Regions from separate parts of the Arthrobacter sp. lap29 genome, predicted to be linked through region 2. Evidence: predicted binding sites of a transcription regulator. Region 2 holds the regulator's gene; the other holds the start of a gene.

Region 1 (4,210 bases), on a different contig from region 2:
CTGCGGCGAAGAGGCAACCATCCATCTACGGACGCCGTTGCCGACGCCCTCTAGCAGCCTACCCAGGCACTCGGGCGAACAGCCCTCAATCATGCCCTGTCTGGCCTTGCTCCGGGTGGGGTTTACCGAGCTTCCCCAGTCACCTGGGGAACTGGTGGTCTCTTACACCACCGTTTCACCCTTACCGGCAACAGTCCTTGCGAACCGTGCCGGCGGTCTACTTTCTGTGGCACTTTCCTGCGGGTTACCCCGAGTGGGCGTTACCCACCACCCCGTTCTGCGGAGCCCGGACGTTCCTCGAGCCACTTACGTGACGCGCGGTTGCCCAACTGCCCTATCCAGCTACTAAGTGTACAGGGCAAGGTGCGCAAAGGTGCGTAGCGGCGTCGTACGTTTAAGCACGACGCCGGTACGCACCTGGGGTACCTAGCTGATCAATGCGGCACTTGACTCGAGCGCCGGGAATTGGAGGGGGTGCACGCCGGCCATTTCCTCCATGACACGCACTACCTGGCAGCTGTAGCCAAACTCGTTGTCATACCAGACGTAGAGGACAAGGTTTTTATCGGTGCTGATGGTTGCCAGGCCGTCAACAATCCCGGCGCGCCGGTAGCCCACGAAGTCCGAGGAGACCACCTCGGGTGAATCAATGTAATCGATCTGTTTACGGAAGTCAGAGTTCAGTGACATGTCCCGCAAAAACGCGTTGACCTCATCCTTGGTGGTCCCGTTTTCCAGTGTCAGGTTCAAAATAGCCATGGACACGTTGGGGGTTGGTACGCGGATGGAGTTGCCCGTCAGTTTGCCTTCCAACTCGGGCAACGCCTTGGCCACGGCCTTGGCAGCACCGGTCTCGGCAATGACCATGTTCAGGGCGGCAGAACGGCCGCGCCGGTCACCCTTATGGAAGTTATCAGTGAGATTCTGATCATTGGTGAACGAGTGCACCGTCTCCACATGTCCGTGCACAATCCCGTATTTGTCATTGAGGACCTTCAGCACGGGCGTGATGGCGTTAGTGGTGCAGGAGGCAGCGGTGACAATCTTGTCCCCGGCCTCGATCATGTGGTGGTTGATACCGTACACAATGTTCTTCAGGGCGCCCTTGCCCGGGGCTGTCAGCAGGACGCGGGCAGCACCCTTGGACAACAGGTGTTGGGACAGGCCTTCTTCATCGCGCCAGCGGCCCGTGTTATCCACAATGATCGCGTTCGTAATACCAAACGCGGTGTAGTCAATGGTTGAGGGGCTATCCGAGTAAATCACCTGGATGGATGTGCCATTGGCCTGGATGATGTTATTTTCGGTGTCTATGGTGATGGTGCCGTCGAAGGGGCCATGCACGGAGTCGCGGCGCAGCAGGCTGGCCCGCTTGGCCAAATCTGTCTCGCCACCCTTGCGGACCACAATGGCACGCAGACGCAAGCCGTGGCCACCGCCATTGTGTTCGATGAGGATGCGGGCCAGCAGGCGCCCAATCCGGCCAAAACCGTACAACACCACATCGGTGCTGGTGCGTCCGTCTTCTCCGCGGCGGCCAACAATAGAGGCCAACTCAGTGCGCAGGAACGTTTCCAGATCAGCCTCGCCGGAGGCCTTGAAAGCAGCGTTGAGGCGGGCAACATCCAGGGATGCCGGACCCAGCTCGAGCTTGTCCAAGACTTCAATGAGGGGCAGCGTCTGCTCTAGGGGCAGTTCGCAGCTGTCAATGTGCCGGGCAAAGCGGTGTGCCTTGAGGATGTCATAGGGGGACTTGTTGATCAGTGAGCGCCCGTGAACATTAGCAATAACATTGTTCTCACGGTACAGGCGTCCGATCAGCGGAATCATGGCCTCGGCCATACTCTCGCGTTGGATCCAGGTTTGTAATGCGGCATCCGTGTGTGTCGGAGCCTGGTTGATCGTCACGTCAAACTACCTTTCCTGGCCCAAAACACCCTTGGTTTAAGCCTGCTCCCAGTGTGACAGCGCTCCGTGTTTACCCGCGAGTTACGTGAACCACTTCACTAGACCGGTCTAGCCCCTGGTCACCTGGCAGCTACTCGCCCCTACTTCTCCTGCCGAACGTAGAGTTAATTCCGCTGTCTGTCCTCCAAGCACGTGCCTTAGCAGCACTTTGGAATGCGGTGCGCTTGAAAGCGGCGCAGCTTTGAGGCGATAAGCTCCTAGGGTGCTGATTCTGTTGCCGCCTTCTGAAGGCAAGACCCCCGCCGATTCCGGATCCCCCGTTGATCTGGCCACCTTGAGTTTCCCCTCACTCACCACAGCAAGGCAGGCCGTGTCCACCGCTTTGGCTTTAGTCTCCGGCCAGGATGATGCCCTCAATCAATTGGGTGTGGGTGCCTCCTTGGGGCATGAAGTGCACCGCAATACCCGCCTGGACCAAGAGCCGGCAGCCCCCGCCCACAGTATTTACACGGGCGTGCTCTTCGATGCCCTTGGCTACAACAGCATGACGGCAACGCAGAAGCGCAAGGCCGATGCCGCCGTCGTGGTTATCTCCGGGCTATGGGGTGCAGTGGGATTCGCCGACAGCATTCCCGCGTACCGGCTCTCCATGTCGGTGGGCCTGCCCGGACTGGGAAAGCTGGCCAGTTTCTGGAAACCGCAACTGGCGCAGGCGCTGGCGGAGCATGCGGAGGGCCACCTTCTGGTGGATTGCCGCTCCAGTAGTTACGCGGCTGCCTGGGTGCCTGACCCGGAACGCACTGTGGCCGTGAATGTTTTCACCGAGCGCGACGGCGCCCGCAAGGTTGTCTCCCACTTCGCCAAACATACTCGAGGGGAACTGGCTAGGCACTTGCTCACCCGCCGAGGCAAAACCCCCGAAACACCCGCCCAGCTGGCACACGTTGCTGCGGAACGGTGGGTTGTGGAGCTGGTCCCAGGAACGGCTCGCAAGGCGCACGCGCTGAACATCATTCTGACGGACTGATCACCAGCTTTTTACTTTTCATTCCTCGAATGGGGCCCACGTAAGGGGCTCATTCGAGGAATGAGATCAGGGAGCGGTTTAGCCCCACTCCTCCGAGCGGACCAAAATGGCGCCGGAGTCCGGGCAGAAGACAATGGTGTCAGCCGGAGCTTTTTTAATATCTACCAAGTCACCGGCGCTAAGCTGCATGCCCGAACCTTCTGACTTGCCGTGGAAGAGCCGTGCCGCACCCACCCCATATTTAGCCAGCGAACGGTCGTAGATGGCCAGCAGTGCCGGATCGAAGGTGGCCGTCAGTTCGGTGCGCTCGCCTAGCGTGGCATCGCGCTCAAGCTTCAACCCGACCAACTTGCTCCGCACCTCATCAAGGACCTCATCCAGCACTGACTGCATCTGCGCTACGAGCCCTTGCTGGGCAGCCTGGTCAGATGTTGCCGCCTCGAACGCCTCCATGGCTTCAAGTTCTGTATCTTCAAGGTCACTACGGCGCTTGGTCAGTGATTCAATTTCACTCTGCAGTGCCATGAGATCTTTAGAGAGCCCCGTGCCACTATTGAGCTTGGCCTCATCACGTTCAATCCGCGCTACGACGGCGGCAACATCGTCCTCTGCCTTGGTCAAGGCCCGGTGGCAATCGCTGACAGCCGTGTCAAGGACAACCAGATCGCTCTTCGCCACGGTGACCCCGGCATGCAGATCTGGCAGCCTGGGATCTTCCTTCAACGCCTTTGCCTGGACATCAAGTCCGCGCAATTTTCCGTCCAATACCGCAATATCCAGCAAACGCATTTGCTCGGCCGGTGCTGCCTTAGCCATGTAACTCCTCCTGCTGCATCACGTGATGACAATAGTTCTTAGAACAAGCCTAGTTCCCGGGAGTCAGAATAAAGTCCCACGGGTCCGTGTTGGTCTGGCTCAATGCCAATTCTGCGGCAAATCCCTGATCGGCAAGCACGTTTCCCAGAGCCACCATGGCGTTGGGTAGCCACAGCCATTCGCTGGCAAAGTGTGAAAGATCAATGAGGTAGGGCCGCCCGTCCAGTCGCGCCTCGCGGGCTTCGGAGGCTGGGTGGTGGCGGAGGTCTGCCGTGACAAACACATCGGCGTCGCTTGCCCGTACGGCGTCAAAGAGAGAGTCACCAGCTCCGCCACATACAGCTACCTTGCGCACTAGAGCATCCCGCTCACCAGAGACCCGCACTCCCCCGGCTACGGCGGGCAGGGTGAGGAACACCTTTGCGGCCAGGTCACCAAGTTTTTCCGGAGCTGGCAAGA
Region 2 (4,210 bases):
CACGGCGGCCCGAGCGGTAGTCATAAATGGGCCAGTTGTTCTCCTTGGCGTGCTTGCGAAGCTTTGCGTCGGGATTGATGGCCACAGGATTGCCCACGGTAGTCAGCAGCGGGATGTCATTGTAAGAATCGCTATAAGCCCAGCAGCGCGTCAGATCCAGATCTTCGCGAACCGCAAGTTCCTCAATGGCGCGGCCCTTGGCAGGTCCGTGCAGGATCTCGCCCACAAGGTGACCCGTGTAGACGCCGTCCGCTATCTCCGCGACCGTGCCCAACGCACCCGTCAGGTTCAGCCGGGAGGCAATGACGCCGGCTACTTCCACGGGGGTGGCGGTAACCAGCCACACCTGACGCCCGGACTTCAAATGTTCCTGGGTCAGCGCTTTGGTTCCGGGCCAGATCTTGGAGACGATCATCTCGTCATAGACCTCTTCGCCAAGTTGACGGATGAACTCGGTGCTGATGCCAGCGGCTAGTTTTTGTGCAGAATCCTGAACGGAGTGGACATCGTTCATATTCTCTCCGCGCAGGATGAATTTTGCCTGCTTCCACGCGAAGCCTGCCACGTCCTGCAGGGTAAATGCCCGCTTCTGATACATCTTGCGGGCTACATGGAACAGACTGGCGCCCTTCATGAGGGTATTGTCCACGTCAAAGAAGGCTGCCTCGCCTTGGTGCACTGCAGCAGTCGAGGGGGCCTCGGCACTGTTGGAAGTCACGTCGGGCATGGAATGAGTCTAGTCAATGCTTCGTGCCACCGCCTGCCACGCCACTACCTGCCGGGGGTTAACTCTGGGCAAAATCATATATTTCGCGCACGGAGAGCGCCCATGGTGCTGGGCCTACGGGTCCAGGGCCCTCCGGTAGCTTTACGTTGAGTACCGTTGTAGCTATGGAATCTATTCTCAATAACCCCGCTGCAACACCCGAGCTACCCAAAGTGCCACTCCTACAGCTTGTGACACGGTCGGGGTGCCATCTGTGTGAGAACGCACGTGAGGTGGTGGATACCATTGCCACGCAATTGCAGTTGCACTGGACCGAGGTCAGCCTGGATGACCATCCCGAACTGACTGAACGCTATGGCGAGGAGATCCCGGTTGTTCTTGTTAACGGGATCCAGCGCGACTTTTGGCACATTGACCCGATCCGCCTGGGTAACATCCTCAGCCAAGCGCTCACTGGGAACTCCTGAGGCCCTGCTGGCGGGCGCCTGCTGCCGCGTCCGCTGCCGCTTCGAGGCGACCAGGCCGTGGCTTTTGGCTCTGACCCCGCTAAGTCATAGAGTTATTGCAGGCCAGCACGGACGTTGCGGACGCATGTTCAGTATCTACGGGCGGCCTTATTTTGAGAATGTGGAGTAGTGATGTGAACCCAGCGCAGCCCGTGGAGGAGCCTGTAGCAGAGCCGGCCAGGCAGCTGCCTGCTGCCACTGTGTCCCGGTTGACCCTCTACTTGCGCACACTCAACGCGTTGCTGGCCGAAGGTGCCGAAAGTGTCTCCTCGGAAGCCTTGGCCGAGTCTGCTGGTGTGGGATCCGCCAACGTCCGCAAGGACCTGTCCTATCTGGGCTCCTACGGAATCCGCGGGGTGGGCTACGAAGTGGCCAACTTGAGCCGCAAAATTGCCCAAGCACTTGGCCTGACCCATGAATGGCGTGTTGCCATTGTGGGTGCCGGTAACTTGGGCCGCGCTCTGGCCCGCTATGCCGGGTTCGAATCACGTGGCTTTGACGTAGTTGCCCTACTTGATGCCGACGAGATGCTGGTTGGCACAGAAATTGGCTGGCTACGTGTCAGTGATGTGGGAAACCTCGAAAAAGTTGTGAGCTCCACACGGGCCAACATGGTGGTGTTGGCGCTGCCAGCGGCCGTTGCACAGTCTGTCTGTGACAGAGTGGTGGCCGCCGGCGTGCGCAGCATCCTCAGTTTTGCCCCCGTAGCCCTGAGCGTTCCCGGCAACGTGAACTTGCGCAAAGTGGATATGGCTACAGAGCTGCAAATTCTTGCCTATCATGCGCAGCGGCTCCAGGGCGCACACCTGGACGAGGACTTACCGGGCGTCTAAGCAGTGCCGCTACAGGCCCTTGCGGGCTTTGTGGGCGAGGAAGAACTCCTTGGCGGGGGATCGGTACAGCAAGAACACCGCAACAAGGCCCAGCACAATCTGAACAATTGCCACCGGATTGAGCTGTCCCAGAAGCAACAGCGAGAACAGAGCCAGCACCAAGGCAGTGGTGCGCGCACCGTTGGACCCTTTGCGAATGGCGCGAGCCAACAAGAAGTACGACGCCGTCATGACGATACTCAACACGAAGCCGAGGAACAAAATAGTGTCCAGAAGTGCCGCATCTGAGTAGACGGCGGCCAGCTCAGGGGAGGCCGCGAGAGTCTCTTGGAGGACATCGAGAACAGGTGCCTTGGCCGCTGGTACCAGCAGCACCACCAAGAGGACGAGGACGGAGAGTGCCTGCATAATTCCGGCTGTAACAATGAGCCTGCAAGCCATCCTGACCCGGGCCGGAGGTGCCAGCTGTGCGCCCCCGGGACTGGCTATGCCTGATTGGCTGACCGGCGGGCCCGGATAGGCCAACGCGGGCGGCAGATTTGCGCCGGCTTGTGCGTCCTTCACCTCCTGAGGAAGTTCCCACCCAGCGGGCGCATATTGGCCGTAACGGGGAACACCAGGGGAGATTTCGCCGTAGCTGCCAGGGATGGGCGGGCTGCTAGGGGCTGGCGGGGTTTGCTCTTGAGGCTCTTCACCGGGGGTGCTCATGGGATTGCTCTCTCAAAGGGTTCGGGCCCAATATGTGTGGGCTCAATGGGTTCAGGCACTGATCAGTTGGGGGTACAACCACTGACCAGCTGGCAGGCCCATCGCGGCCAGAGATGGAGAGGGCCGCTGCGGGTCTCATATAAACCCTACGCGACCTGCTGCGTGGCAACTATTGGAGAGAAATTTTGCCGGCAAATCCCCGCCCATCCCAAGAGCGAGGGGAGCCGGGGAGCAGAATCCACCTGACACCCCTCGGGGAGTATCCGCGCATGGGGAGGGCAGCAAAATGCCGGCCCGAAAAATCTCGGACCGGCAGGAGAACCTCCAGAAAGTAGGTTGCTCCAGATGCTTCAGTTGCATCCAGCTGCGAGGCGGTGCTATCCAGCCTTGACGAAGGCAACTTCGAGGGAAATCGTGACTTTGTCAGAGACCAGCACGCCACCTGCTTCCAGGGCAGCGTTCCAGGTCAGGCCGAATTCCTTGCGGCTGATCACGGTCTTGGCTTCGAACCCCGCGCGGGTGGCGCTGAAAGCGTCAACAGCCACGCCGCCGAACTCGCCCTTGAAACTCACAGTCTTGGAGATGCCCCGAATAGTCAGTTCCCCCGTCATCTCGAAGTCTTCTTCATCGCCGGAAACGGAGGTGGAGACAAATGTCAGTGTGGGGAAGAGATCAACATCGAAGAAGTCGGCGCCGCGGACGTGGGCGTCGCGGTTGGCGTCACCTGAGCTAAAGCTTGCGGCCGTGATGGTGGCCGTGACGGAGGCGTCGGCCAGTGTCTGGCCGAGGTTCAGGGAGCCTTCCATCTCGGTGAACTGGCCGCGAACCTTGGAAATGCCGGCATGGCGGACCATGAAGCCCACGGTGCTGTGTGAGCTATCAAGAGTCCAGAGGCCCTGGGCGAGCCCGGTTGATTCACTGATTGTTGCTGACATGTGCTGCTCCTTGAATGGTTGTGACTAAGCAATGGAACCACCTGTGGGGCGGCCGGTCACAGACTATAAGCATGCGTTTGCATCTAATATTCCCGAGTGAATGAAATTCATTCGGCTCCGGATTAACCCCTTCCGCAACAACTTTGAGAAACTGGGTACATGTCCCGAGTAACTGTGCATCTTTTGCGTCACGGCGAGGTTTTTAACCCCAATGGCGTCCTCTACGGCCGGCTCCCCGAGTTTCACCTCTCTGAGCGTGGACGAGCCATGGCGGTCATGGTGGCGGAGCACTTTGCGGCGGCCGCCAAGAACGGCGCTGGTGCACCGGTTTATCTGGTGGCCTCGCCTCTGACGCGAGCCCAGGAAACGGCGGCGCCCACGGCAGCAGCGTTGGGCCTTGAGATTGTGACTGATCCGCGCATCATTGAGGCCGAGAACCACTTCGAGGGGCTCGTTATGAGTAAAGCGGAGCTGGCCAAGCCAAAGCACTGGCCTTACTTC

The links. The regulator Rex, encoded in region 2, represses fermentation and respiration genes when NADH is low (regulators of the CRP and FNR family bind a similar motif). The targets are predictions, from matches to a motif close to CTTGTGAANNNNTTCACAAG.
Region 1: the regulator Rex is predicted to act here: its motif matches at 1,991-2,010, upstream of RY113_RS03135 (glyceraldehyde-3-phosphate dehydrogenase).

What each region holds. Positions count from the first base shown of each region.
Region 1 is NZ_JAUCEK010000002.1:9,741-13,950, reverse strand. It holds RNA gene rnpB (RNase P RNA component class A) at 1-337, opposite strand, end outside; gene RY113_RS03135 (glyceraldehyde-3-phosphate dehydrogenase) at 427-1,908, opposite strand; gene RY113_RS03130 (peroxide stress protein YaaA) at 2,171-2,935, shown strand; gene RY113_RS03125 (zinc ribbon domain-containing protein) at 3,014-3,751, opposite strand; gene RY113_RS03120 (Nif3-like dinuclear metal center hexameric protein) at 3,801-4,210, opposite strand, start outside.
Region 2 is NZ_JAUCEK010000003.1:280,482-284,691, forward strand. It holds gene RY113_RS06820 (HAD family phosphatase) at 1-727, opposite strand, end outside; gene RY113_RS06825 (glutaredoxin family protein) at 892-1,194, shown strand; gene RY113_RS06830 (redox-sensing transcriptional repressor Rex) at 1,353-2,066, shown strand; gene RY113_RS06835 (hypothetical protein) at 2,076-2,774, opposite strand; gene RY113_RS06840 (YceI family protein) at 3,152-3,709, opposite strand; gene RY113_RS06845 (histidine phosphatase family protein) at 3,869-4,210, shown strand, end outside.